DNA from 3 places in the Serratia bockelmannii genome. Region 3 is predicted to be linked to each of the others. Evidence: predicted binding sites of a transcription regulator. Region 3 holds the regulator's gene; each other region holds the start of a gene.
The links. Region 3 encodes PhoB, which activates phosphate uptake and scavenging genes when phosphate is short. Its sites were predicted from a motif close to CTGTCATAAAACTGNCNNAT; they were not measured.
Positions count from the first base shown of each region.

Region 1: the regulator PhoB is predicted to act here: its motif matches at 2,430-2,449, upstream of glpT (glycerol-3-phosphate transporter).
Region 2: the regulator PhoB is predicted to act here: its motif matches at 2,508-2,527, upstream of opgB (phosphatidylglycerol--membrane-oligosaccharide glycerophosphotransferase).

Region 1 is NZ_CP196512.1:216,730-220,834, forward strand. It holds gene glpQ (glycerophosphodiester phosphodiesterase) at 1-838, opposite strand, end outside; gene glpT (glycerol-3-phosphate transporter) at 921-2,276, opposite strand; gene glpA (anaerobic glycerol-3-phosphate dehydrogenase subunit A) at 2,641-4,105, shown strand, end outside.
Region 2 is NZ_CP196512.1:3,263,250-3,267,354, reverse strand. It holds gene opgB (phosphatidylglycerol--membrane-oligosaccharide glycerophosphotransferase) at 60-2,363, opposite strand; gene ACSJLU_RS15545 (transporter substrate-binding domain-containing protein) at 2,649-3,389, shown strand; gene ACSJLU_RS15540 (ABC transporter substrate-binding protein) at 3,390-4,105, opposite strand, start outside.
Region 3 is NZ_CP196512.1:1,030,415-1,034,519, forward strand. It holds gene sbcD (exonuclease subunit SbcD) at 1-751, opposite strand, end outside; gene phoB (phosphate response regulator transcription factor PhoB) at 967-1,656, shown strand; gene phoR (phosphate regulon sensor histidine kinase PhoR) at 1,681-2,997, shown strand; gene ACSJLU_RS04880 (PstS family phosphate ABC transporter substrate-binding protein) at 3,012-3,974, shown strand.

The DNA.
Region 1 (4,105 bases), 810 kb from region 3:
GCATGTGGTAGTCCGGCCCGATACCGTCGGCATACTGAGCGATTTTCTTCATCGCACCCGGTTTGAACATCCAGTCGTAGTCGTATTCTACCCACTTGCCGTCGGCTTTCTGCTCGTAGGTTTCCTGCCAGTCGTTATAGGCGATCAGCTGCACCAGCTTCAGATCCATGCCCAGCTTCGGCTCCAGCTCGTTCTTGATGCGCTTGAGCTCGTTGGCGTCGAAGCACTGCAGGTAGACGTTGTCGTTCTTGCCGGTGTAGCCGTACTGCTTGAGCACCGCCAGCACTTTGCTGGAGATGTCTTTGCCTTCCTGCTTGTGGAACCAAGGCGCTTTGATTTCAGGATAGATGCCGATGTTTTTGCCGGTCGAATGGTTCAGACCCTGCACGAACTCGATCTCTTCCTGGAAGGTGTGGACGCGGAAGTCGGATTTGCCCATCGGGAAGCGGCCAGGGTAGCCCTGTACCTTCTTGCCGTTTTCGATGTCAAAGCCTTCGGTGAACTTCAGCGATTTGATCTCCGCCAGCGTAAAGTCGATGGCGTAATAACGGCCGTCTTTGCGTGCGCGGTTCGGGAAACGTTCGGCGACGTCGGTGACGCGATCGAGGTAATGGTCGTGCAGCACCACCAGCTCGTTGTCCTTGGTCATCACCAGATCTTGTTCGAGGTAATCGGCGCCCTGCGCGTAGGCCATTGCCTTCGCCGGCAGAGTGTGTTCCGGCAGGTAGCCGCTGGCGCCGCGGTGGGCGATCACCACTTTGTCCGCCGCCTGGGCGGCGCTGACCATTGAGGTGGCGAGAATGATCCCTGTCAGCAGGGCTTTGACTTGAGTCCGCATTCCGTTTTCTCCGTGTTGTTGGGGGCAGGGTAGTAAAAAGGCCGCAGGGCGGCCTTTAAATCATGCAAAAGTCGTGTGACGGTTAGCCGCGCTTGCCGGCAGCGATTTCCGCGTGGTGTTTCTTCTCGTTCAGCATGGTCAGCAGCAGCAGGATAACCGCCAGCACGCCGCCGCCGATCATCACCATGAAGCCGCCGTCCCAACCGAAGAAGTCTACGGTGTAACCGACGATGGCGCTGGCCGCAACCGAGCCGCCCAGGTAGCCGAACAGGCCGGTGAAGCCCGCGGCGGTGCCGGCGGCTTTCTTCGGCGCCAGCTCCAGCGCGTGCAGGCCGATCAGCATCACCGGGCCGTAGATCAGGAAGCCGATGACCAGCATACAGATCATGTCCACGGTCGGGTTACCGGCCGGGTTCATCCAGAACACCACGGTGGCGATGGTCACCAGCGTCATGAAGAACACGCCGGTGGCGCCGCGGTTGCCTTTGAACACTTTGTCCGACATCCAGCCGCACAGCAGGGTGCCCGGGATACCGGCGTATTCATACAGGAAGTAGGCCCAGGAAGACTTGTCCAGCGCGAAGTGCTTCACTTCTTTCAGGTAGGTCGGTGACCAGTCCAGAATGCCGTAACGCAGCAGGTAGACGAACACGTTGGCGACAGCGATGTACCATAACAGCTTGTTCGGCAGGATGTACTGCATGAAGATCTGCTTGGCGGTCAGCTCTTCTTCGTCTTTTTCGCTGTAGTCGTCCGGGTAGTCGTTTTTGTACTCTTCAATCGGCGGCAGGCCGCAGGATTGCGGGGTATCGCGCATCAGGGCGAAAGCGATCAGGGCCACCAGGATGGCGCCGAAGGCCGGCATGTACAGCGCCGCGTGCCAGTCGTTGAACCAGGCCATGCCCAGCAGGAACAGCAGCGGCGGCAGGCCGCCACCCACGTTGTGGGCGCAGTTCCAGATGGAGACGATGCCACCGCGTTCTTTCTGCGACCACCAGTGCACCATGGTGCGGCCGCACGGCGGCCAACCCATGCCCTGGAACCAGCCGCACAGGAACAGCAGAACGAACATCACCGCGATGCTGGAAGTTGCCCACGGTACGAAGCCCATGAACAACATCACCGCCGCCGCCAGGATCAGGCCGGCAGGCAGGAACACCCGCGGGTTGGAACGGTCAGAGACCGAACCCATGATGAATTTGGAGAAGCCGTAGGCGATAGAGATGCCCGACAGCGCGAAGCCGAGGTCGCCGCGGCTGAAGCCTTGTTCGATCAGGTAAGGCATGGCCAGGGTGAAGTTCTTACGCACCAGATAGTAGGCGGCGTAACCGAAGAAGATCCCCAGGAAAATTTGCCAGCGCAGCTTACGGTAGAGCGGATCTACCTTATCGCTCGGCACACGGGCGATGTGTGCGGCTGGCTTAAAAATACTCAACATGAGCGCCTCCGATGGCTTTATCTGTTATCACATCAATATGACCTTTTACGTTCATTTGATGATTGAGCGGATATCGAATGTGGTGTTTTTGTGTTCCATAACGAGCGCCATTGTCATCAAATACGCCTGGTGTCGCTGTGACGAATGGCGCAATTGTTACACTTTCATGAAACCACGGCGGATTTTGAGCGATTCGTTAACGTTATGAAATAGAAAAACGTCCAAAAATCGTGATTATGATCACATTGATGGTTTTTTGTGGTCATTTTTATTTCGTTTTATGTTCGTTATTGTTCCTTATCAAACAAAGACCCCAATAACCGTGGCTCAATAGGCTCATAACTACCGATCCTGAGGGAGCGACATGAGCAGCTATTTTGACGGCGGCGAAACGGATGTGATCATCATCGGCGGCGGCGCCACCGGCGCAGGCATTGCCCGCGACTGTGCGCGGCGCGGCCTGCGATGCATTTTGCTGGAGCGCCACGACATCGCCACCGGCGCCACCGGCCGCAACCACGGTTTATTGCACAGCGGCGCGCGCTATGCGGTGACCGACGGCGAGTCGGCGCGCGAGTGCATCGAAGAAAACCGCATCCTGAAACGCATCGCGCATCACTGTATCGAGCGCACCGACGGGCTGTTCATCACCTTGCCGCAAGACTCGCTGGACTATCAGCAGCAGTTTATCGCGGCCTGTCGCCAGGCCGATATCGACGCCGAAGCGATCGACCCGCAGCTGGCGCTGCGGCTGGAGCCGGCGGCTAACCCGGCGCTGATCGGCGCGGTGCGCGTACCGGACGGCACCGTCGATCCCTTCCGGCTGACCGCCGCCAACATGTTGGACGCGCGCGAGCACGGTGCGCAGATCCTGACCTACCACCAGGTGGTGGGATTGTTGCGCAGCGGCGATCGGGTAACGGGCGTGCGCGTTTACGACCATCAGAATCAGCGGCGCTATGAGCTGCACGCGTCTGTGGTGGTCAACGCCGCCGGTATCTGGGGCCAGCAGATCGCCGAATATGCCGATTTACGCATTCGCATGTTCCCGGCCAAGGGAGCGCTGCTGATCCTCGGCCATCGCATCAACAACATGGTGATCAACCGCTGCCGCAAACCGGCGGACGCCGACATCCTGGTGCCGGGCGACACCATCTCGCTGATCGGCACCACCTCGACCCATATCGACTACGACCAAATTGACAACATGCTGGTGACCCCGCAGGAGGTGGACATTCTGATCCGCGAGGGGGCGCTGTTGGCGCCCACCCTGGCGCAGACCCGTATTCTGCGCGCCTATGCCGGGGTGCGGCCGCTGGTCGCCAGCGACGACGATCCCAGCGGGCGCAACGTCAGCCGCGGCATCGTGCTGCTCGATCACGCCGCCCGCGACGGGCTGGAAGGGTTTATCACCATCACCGGCGGCAAGCTGATGACCTACCGCCTGATGGCGGAGTGGGCCACCGACAAGGTGTGCGAAAAGCTTGGCGTAAACCGTCCGTGCACCACCGCGCAGGACGCGTTGCCCGGATCCCGCCAGTCGGCGGAGGAAACGGTGCGCAGCGTGGTTTCACTGCCCGCCAGCATCCGTGGTTCGGCGATTTACCGCCACGGCGATCGCGCCAGCCAGGTGCCGGCGGCCGATCGGCTCGACACCAGCCTGGTGTGCGAATGCGAGGCGGTGACCGCCGGGGAAGTGCGTTATGCGGTCAATTCGCTGACCGTCAATAACCTGGTGGATCTGCGCCGCCGCACCCGCGTCGGCATGGGCACCTGCCAGGGCGAACTCTGCGCCTGCCGCGCCGCCGGGCTGCTGACGCGCTTTAACG
Region 2 (4,105 bases), 2.2 Mb from region 3:
AGCTTGGTCGAAATGACGGGCGCGGCAAAGAAATTACCGCGCCCGTAGCGTGCCGGGGGTCAGGAGGCGGGCGCGGCCGCTTCGACCTTCAGCGACACCAGCCCGATGCCCAGCTTCTTCGGCGTGAAGCCGCCGCTGGCGCTCTCTTTCGGCTCGGTGGGGGCCGGCGGGGTAATGCTGATCTTCTGCGCGCCGCGCGGGTTGTCGAAGCGCAGGGTGACGGTGCTGTCCTGCTCGCCGAGCGACACGAAGCGCTCTTCGTCGCCGACGCGCACCGAAATCGGTTCGCCGACGTTGTTGCCGTAGGCGCGGGCGCGCAGCACCAGATCAAAGGTCTTCGGCAGCGGGTCGACGTAATCGATGTCGACCGCCGGCGCCAGGTTGGCGTCGGACCAGCGGCCCCACTCCTCGACGGCGGAGACGCCGGTAATGGCCTTCACCTGCTCCGGCAGGCCGGGCAGCATGAACTCGATGGCGTCCGCCCGGTATTTCACCGCCGCGTCGTCCACCTGCAGGCGAGCGACGGCGTTTTGGTAATCGGCGACGCTGTCCGTCGCCGGGCCGGTGAAGTTCACCTTGCCGTTGAAGCGTTCGCCGCTGGCCTGCGCGATCTGCGGCGGCGAGGCCAGGGTGCCGGAGGCCACGCAGATGTCGGTGCTCAGCGCCAGCTGCGGCGCCCAGACCCGGCCGATCTCGTAGCATTTATCGACCCAGACGAATTTCTCCCCCGCGCCCAGCCCGGCCAGCTGTTTGCGCAGCGGGGTGGAGAGGTAGACGTTGAACATCGGTTCGATGCGGTTGTCGCCCACCCGCAGGATGAACGGCACCTTGTAAGTGACGCCGGAGAAGCTGAAGCTGCGTTGGCGCGTGTCCACGCTGTAGTCGCTGATGCGGTTCGGCAGGCCCCACTGGTTGATCACCGCCGGTTTCCAGCCGTTAATTTTCTCTTCGATATTCAGGAACACCGTAGACAGCGACGGCGCCGACAGGCTGCTGCGGCCGAGGCCGATGTAGTTGTCGCCGCCCATCACGTCCAGCACCGTGGCGCCGTTGTCCAGCGTGCTGCGCTTCTCGTTGCGCTGCTCCGCCTGCGGCCGGGTGCCGTCGATGATGAAGAACAGGTTGCGGCGCTTCTGTTTGGTCAGGATGTCGTAGGCGGTGTTGTTCATCGCCAGATGATCGGAGGACACCACGATCACGGTGTTGCTGAAATAGGGCGAGCGTTTGATTTTGTCGATCAGCGCGGCGATGTGTTGCTGGCTGCAGGCCACCGCGCTCAGCGAGCGGTTTTCCTTGTTCTGCCAGGCGTAACTCTTCTTGCTGCAGCCGGCGGAGATAAAGCCGTCCGGGTGATGGGTATCGACGGTCAGGGTAAACAGCGAGAACGGCTGGCGCTGTTTGGACAGCTCGACGAACTTGCCGTACACCACGTCCAGCACGCTATCGTCGTACCAGCCCCAGTCGTTTTTGTAGCTCGGATCGGCGACCTGTTCGCGCAGCTCTTTGAAGCCGTAAATGTGGTCGAAGCCGTGGGATTTCAGGAAGGTGTCTTTACCGGCGAACGCCAGCTCGGCGCCCTGATAGAAAGAGTTGCTGTAGCCGGCGGCCTTCAGCACGTCGCCCAGGCAGACGTTCTCCGGGTAGAAGGTGGAGACCGCGCTGGAGGCGTTGCCGTCGAAGGGCGCGAACAGCGGAATGCCGCACTGTGAGGCGACCATGCCGGCGATGGTGTAACCGGTGCCCGGCAGCTGTTGGGTGTTGCTGAAATCGATGCTGTCCGCGCGCAGGGCGTTCAGCTCGTCGGCCAGGCCGGGAAACAGCTCGGTATCGAAGTAGGTGCGCTCCAGGCTCTCGGCATAGATGTACACCAGGTTCGGCCGCTTGCCCTGCACGGTCTTTTTCGGCGCCTTGTAGTAGGTGGTGAAATCGGCGGTATCGCCGACGATCTGGCTCTTGACCAGCAGCGAGATGTCCTGAAATGCCGGGGTGGTGCCGACCGAAAACAGCGCCAGCAGCACGGCGACGAGGCTGTAGGCCACGCTGCTGCCTTTGGCTTTGCGGCGCAGCAGGCTGCGGGCCAGCACCGCGAAGATAAGCCCCAACGCCGCCAGCAGGCCGATGAACGGCAGCACGTATTTGCTGATGCCCGCGCCTTTGAGGCTGCTGGTGACGGTGTAAATCACCGCGTCGGTGATGCCGTCGCCGGTAAAGTAGTTGCTGGCGATCAGGATGACGTTCAGCACCAGATAGCTGCCGAGCAGCGTCAGCAGAATGGCGAACCACCAGCGGTTGGCGGCGGCCCGGGTGCGATAAATCAAAATCGACGCCAAAAAGAGAACAAAAGAAACGACTGCTAAAACCATCCGCCAAACCCTGTCTGATTGAAAAAACGTTGCTGCCCTGGTCTGCGCCGCCGACCGTGCCGCGGCGCGAAAAGTGAAGGGTATAGCCTATTGCCGGCGGCGGAACAACGCGCGATCTCCCGCTACGGCCGACGAACGGCGGCTATTGTACATTTTTATGACAATAGTGTGACGTTAATCACGCCGACGGCGGCCTCTGCGGCGAAAGCTTGCTGGTCGGAGGTTTCGCTCTACGCTTAATGAGCGCCACGACGGTGCGCCCATCAGCCTTTCACAGGAGGAAGTATGCAGACGATTCCCGCCGCGGTACTCGACGATCTGGCCCCGCAAGGCGTGTTGCGCGCGGCGATCAACTACGGCAATCCGGTGCTGGCACAGGCCGGGGCCGGCGGTAAACCGCAAGGCGCTTCGGTGGAGCTGGCCGCCGCGCTGGCCCAGGAACTGGGCGTGGCGCTCGAACTGGTCACCTATGACGCGGCGGGCAAGGTTTTTGCCGACCTGGACAGCGGCGCCTGGAACCTGGCGTTTATGGCTATCGAGCCGGTGCGTGCGGCGCAAATCGCCTTCAGCGAACCCTATGTGATCATCGAGGGGACTTACCTGGTGGCGAACGACGCGCCTTATTTTGAGGTGGCGCAGCTCGACAGGCCGGAGGTGCGCATCGCGGTCGGTCAGGGGGCGGCGTACGATCTGTTTTTATCGCGCACGCTGCAGCAGGCGCAGCTGGTGCGGGCGGCAACCTCCGCCGAGGCGATCGCGCTGTTTTTCGAACGGGGGCTGGAGGCGGCGGCCGGCGTGCGTCAACCGCTGCTGGCCGCCGCGGCCGCCCATCCCGGCTACCGGGTGCTGGACGGGCATTTCACCGCCATCCACCAGGCGATGGCGGTGCCGCGGCAAAAAACGCAGGGCGCCGCCTACGTGAACGCGTTTATCGAACGCTGCAAGGCCAACGGGTTGGTGAAGGCGGCCTTGCAGCGCAGCGGTCAGGGCGAGGTGACGGTGGCGCCGCCGGCCGCCTCGGCGTGATCAGTCGAGCTCCACCGCGTACTGTTCCACCGGGGTGATTTTCTTGATCAGCTTGTTGTCGAACAGGAACTGTTCGTAAGCCTGGTAGCGCGCGCGATCCAACTTGGCCGGATCGCGGGCGAACAGCGGCAGGCTGGCTTGCCACGCCTGTTTGTTCAGCTCGGTATTCAGCTCTGGGTGCGCCTTGGCGAATGCCAGCCAGGTGTCCTGCGGGTGGGCGTGCAGGTAGTCACTGCCTTGCTTCAGCGCGGCGAGAAATTTGCGGATTTTCGGCTCGTTCACCGCATCGCGGTTGGCGACGATGATCAGCTCGTCATAGGCCGGCACGCCGTAGTCTTCGACGTTGAACACCACCGGTTCTTTACCCTGTAGCTTCAGCTCCAGCGCTTCGATGTTGCGGTAGCCGCCGATCACCGCATCGACCTGGCCCGCCAGCAGGGCGCTGGTCAGCTGGAAGTTGACGTTGATAAGCTTGATGTCCTGCGGCTTGAGGTGCTCGTGTTCGACCATGGTGGCCAGCGTCGCCTGTTCGATGCCGCTGACCGAGTAACCCACCGTTTTGCCCTTGAGATCCGCCGGCGACGTGATGTTTTTGTCCAGCGCGATCACCGTATTCAGCGGCGTGTTGATCAGGGTGCCGACGCGCATCAGCGGCAGGCCCTGATCGGCGAAGAAGTGCAGCTGCGGCTGATAGGTAATGGCGAGGTCGGCCTGTT
Region 3 (4,105 bases):
TGAGCGGGATCGGTGAGCCGCTATAGCGAATATGCTCTGACTTGGCGACGTTCTGCGCGCGGTGAATGTGGCCGAGCGCGATGTAATCGGCGGGCGGGAAGGCCTGCGCCGGGAAGGCGTCCAGAGTGCCGATATAGATGTCGCGCACCGAGTCGGAGGTGGTGACGCCGACGGTGGTCAGGTGGCCGGTGGCGACGATCGGCAGCGGCAAGCCCAGCTGGTCGCGGCGCTCGCAGGCCGCCTGATACAGCGTCTGATAATGTTCGGCGATGGCTTCCTGCAGCGCCTGCTGTTTCTGCGCGCCGGATTCGCCGGCGCGGCTGGTAAGCAGATCGCGCGGCCGTAGGAACGGGATGGCGCACAGCACCGCGCCCGGCTGGCCGTCGCGCTGGTTAAGCACCACGATCTGCTGTTCGGCCGCGCCTTGCGCGCTCGCGATCACCGTGGTGTTCAGGCAGGAGAGCAGTTCCCGCGATTCGTTCAGCGTCGCCACCGAATCGTGGTTGCCGCCCAACACGACCAACTGGCAGCCGGTGCGCTGTAGTTCCACCACGAAGCGGTTGTACAGCTCGCGGGCATAGCTGGGTGGTGAGCCGGTATCGAACAGATCCCCGGCGACGATCAGCGCATCCACCTGTTGCTGTTCGATCTGTTCGATCAGCCAGTTCAGAAAAGCCTGGTGCTCGGCGGCGCGGCTTTTGGTGAAAAAGTACTGGCCAAGGTGCCAGTCAGAGGTGTGGATCAGGCGCATGACACTCCCGGATGCAAAGATAATGGCGATGATTATAAAGGCCGCGGCGGCGGCTGTCCCGGCGCAATGATGATGACAACCGGATGATTTTTCTTTACTGCGGGAAATAATCGCTATGCTTACTGCCTATAACAGCCGGTTTTTTTCATAAAAGTGTCACAAAACTGACGCATAATGGCGCCCGAAAAGTCGCTAACACATTGGCAGGATTGACGATGGCAAGACGCATACTGGTGGTGGAAGACGAAGCGCCGATCCGTGAGATGGTGTGCTTTGTGTTGGAACAAAATGGTTACCAACCGTTGGAAGCCGAGGATTATGACAGCGCCGTGACGCGTCTGTCTGAGCCGTTCCCTGATTTGGTGTTGCTTGACTGGATGTTGCCCGGCGGTTCCGGCATTCAGTTTATCAAACATATGAAGCGCGAAGCGCTGACCCGCGATATTCCGGTCATGATGCTGACCGCGCGCGGGGAAGAGGAAGACCGCGTGCGCGGCCTGGAAGTGGGGGCGGATGATTACATTACCAAGCCGTTCTCGCCCAAGGAGCTGGTGGCGCGCATCAAGGCGGTCATGCGCCGCATTTCACCGATGGCGGTGGAAGAAGTGATTGAAATGCAAGGCCTGAGCCTGGACCCGTCCTCCCACCGCGTGATGGCGAACGATCAGGCGTTGGACATGGGGCCGACCGAGTTCAAGCTGCTGCACTTCTTTATGACCCACCCGGAGCGGGTTTATAGCCGTGAGCAGTTGCTTAATCACGTCTGGGGCACTAACGTTTATGTGGAAGACCGTACCGTTGACGTGCATATCCGTCGGCTCCGCAAAGCGTTAGAAACCAGTGGGCATGATAAAATGGTTCAAACCGTTCGGGGCACCGGCTACCGGTTCTCAACGCGCTACTGATCGCGCTGCGCTGGAGAATATGCCGTGTTAGAACGTCTGTCGTGGAAGAGGCTGGCTCTGGAGCTGGCTCTTTTTTGTTTGCCCGCCTTACTGCTGGGGCTGATTTTCGGTTATCTGCCCTGGTTTCTGCTGGCCTCCGCGCTGGCTGCGCTGGTGTGGAATTTCTACAACCAGCTCAAACTCTCCCATTGGCTGTGGATTGACCGCAGCATGACGCCGCCGCCCGGCCGCTGGAGCTGGGAGCCGCTGTTCTATGGCCTGTATCAGATGCAGCAGCGCAATCGCCGCCGCCGGCGCGAGCTGGCGCTGCTGATCAAGCGCTTTCGCAGCGGGGCCGAATCGTTGCCTGACGCGGTGGTGATGACCACCGTCGAGGGCAATATCTTCTGGTGCAACGGGCTGGCGCAGCATCTGCTCGGCTTCCGCTGGCCGGAAGACAACGGCCAGCACATCCTTAACCTGCTGCGCTATCCGGAATTCAGCCACTATCTGCAACAGCAGGAGTTTTCACGTCCGCTGACGCTGCAGTTGAACAACGAACACTACGTCGAATTCCGCGTGATGCCGTATTCCGAAGGGCAGTTGCTGATGGTGGCGCGCGACGTCACCCAGATGCGCCAACTGGAGGGCGCACGGCGCAACTTCTTCGCCAACGTCAGCCATGAGCTGCGCACGCCGCTGACGGTGCTGCAGGGCTACCTGGAGATGATGGGCGACGAAGAGCAGGACGGTTCGCTGCGCAGCAAGGCGCTTAGCACCATGCAAGAGCAGACCCGCCGGATGGACGGGCTGGTCAAGCAACTGCTGACACTGTCGCGCATCGAGGCGGCGCCCAATGTCGACATGAACGAGCGCGTGGATATCCCGCTGATGCTGCGGGTGTTGCAGCGCGAGGCGCAGTCGCTGAGCGGCGGCAATCATGAGATCACCTTCCGGGTTAACGAGCAGCTCAACGTGTTCGGTAATGAAGATCAGTTGCGCAGCGCGGTGTCTAACCTGGTGTACAACGCGGTCAACCACACGCCGAAGGGTACCCACATCGAAGTGAGCTGGCAGCAGACGGCGCACGGCGCGCAGTTCCAGGTCAGCGACAACGGGCCGGGCATCGCCGCCGAGCACCTGCCGCGCCTGACCGAGCGTTTTTACCGCGTCGACAAGGCCCGTTCGCGCCAGACCGGCGGCAGCGGGCTGGGGCTGGCGATTGTCAAACACGCGCTCAGCCATCACGATGCGCGGCTGGAGATCCTCAGCGAACCGGGGATCGGCACCCGCTTTATCTTTACCTTACCCAATCGGTTGATTGTTCCCGCCGCTTTATCAGAGAATGCGGTGAAAAATTAACGCGAGACACCGGTATGACCCGAATAACCCGAGGGCTGTTGCTTTGCCTGGCGCTGCTGGCCGGGCGCGGCGCGCTGGCGCAGCCCGACGGCATGCTGGCGGGCAACCTGTCCAGCGTCGGTTCCGACACCCTGGCGAATCTGATGGCGCTATGGGCGCAGGATTTCAGCCAGCATTATCCCAACGTTAACCTGCAGATCCAGGCCGCCGGATCGTCGACCGCGCCGACCGCGTTGGCGGCGGGCGCCGCGCAGCTGGGCCCGATGAGCCGGCCGATGAAGGCCGCCGAGGTTTCGGCGTTCGAACACCGTTACGGCTATGCGCCGCTGGCGGTGCCGGTAGCGGTGGATGCGCTGGTGGTGTTGGTGCATCAGGACAACCCGCTGCGCGGCCTCAATCTGCAGCAGCTCGATCGCATTTTCTCCGCCACCCGGCGCTGCGGCGAAAGCAAACCGCTGACGCGCTGGGGCGAGCTGGGGCTGAGTGGCGACTGGGCGACGCGTTCGCTGCAGCGTTTCGGCCGCAACTCGGCGTCCGGCACCTACGGCTATTTCAAACTGCGTGCGCTGTGCGGCGGCGATTTTATGCCGCGCGTCAATGAGCTGCCCGGTTCAGCCTCGGTGGTGCAGGCGGTGGCCGGTTCGCTCAACGGCATCGGCTACGCCAGCATCGGTTTTCGCGCCAGCGGCGTGCGGCTGCTGCCGTTGGCGGAGTCGGGAGAGGACTATGTTGCGCCTACCGCCGCCAACGTGCGCAACGATCGCTACCCGCTGTCGCGCTATCTGTATATCTACATCAACAAAGCCCCTAATCAACCGCTGGAGCCGCTGACCGCCGCGTTCCTCGACCGCGTGCTGTCGACTGCCGGGCAGAGCCTGGTCAATCACGACGGCTATCTGCCGCTGCCGCCGGGCGCCCTGCAGAAGACCCGTCAGGCGCTTGGGTTGCCACCGCTCGCGCCGGCCGTGATGAAATAACCGACAAAATGCGACGTAATTTTCGCCTTTTTTCACGGCCAAACGAAGCTCGTGCCACGCGAAAATCGGGCTTATATTGGCGTTTTCGCGCGGTAAAGTGATATATGCTTCACGTTTCGTGAATCTGCTGT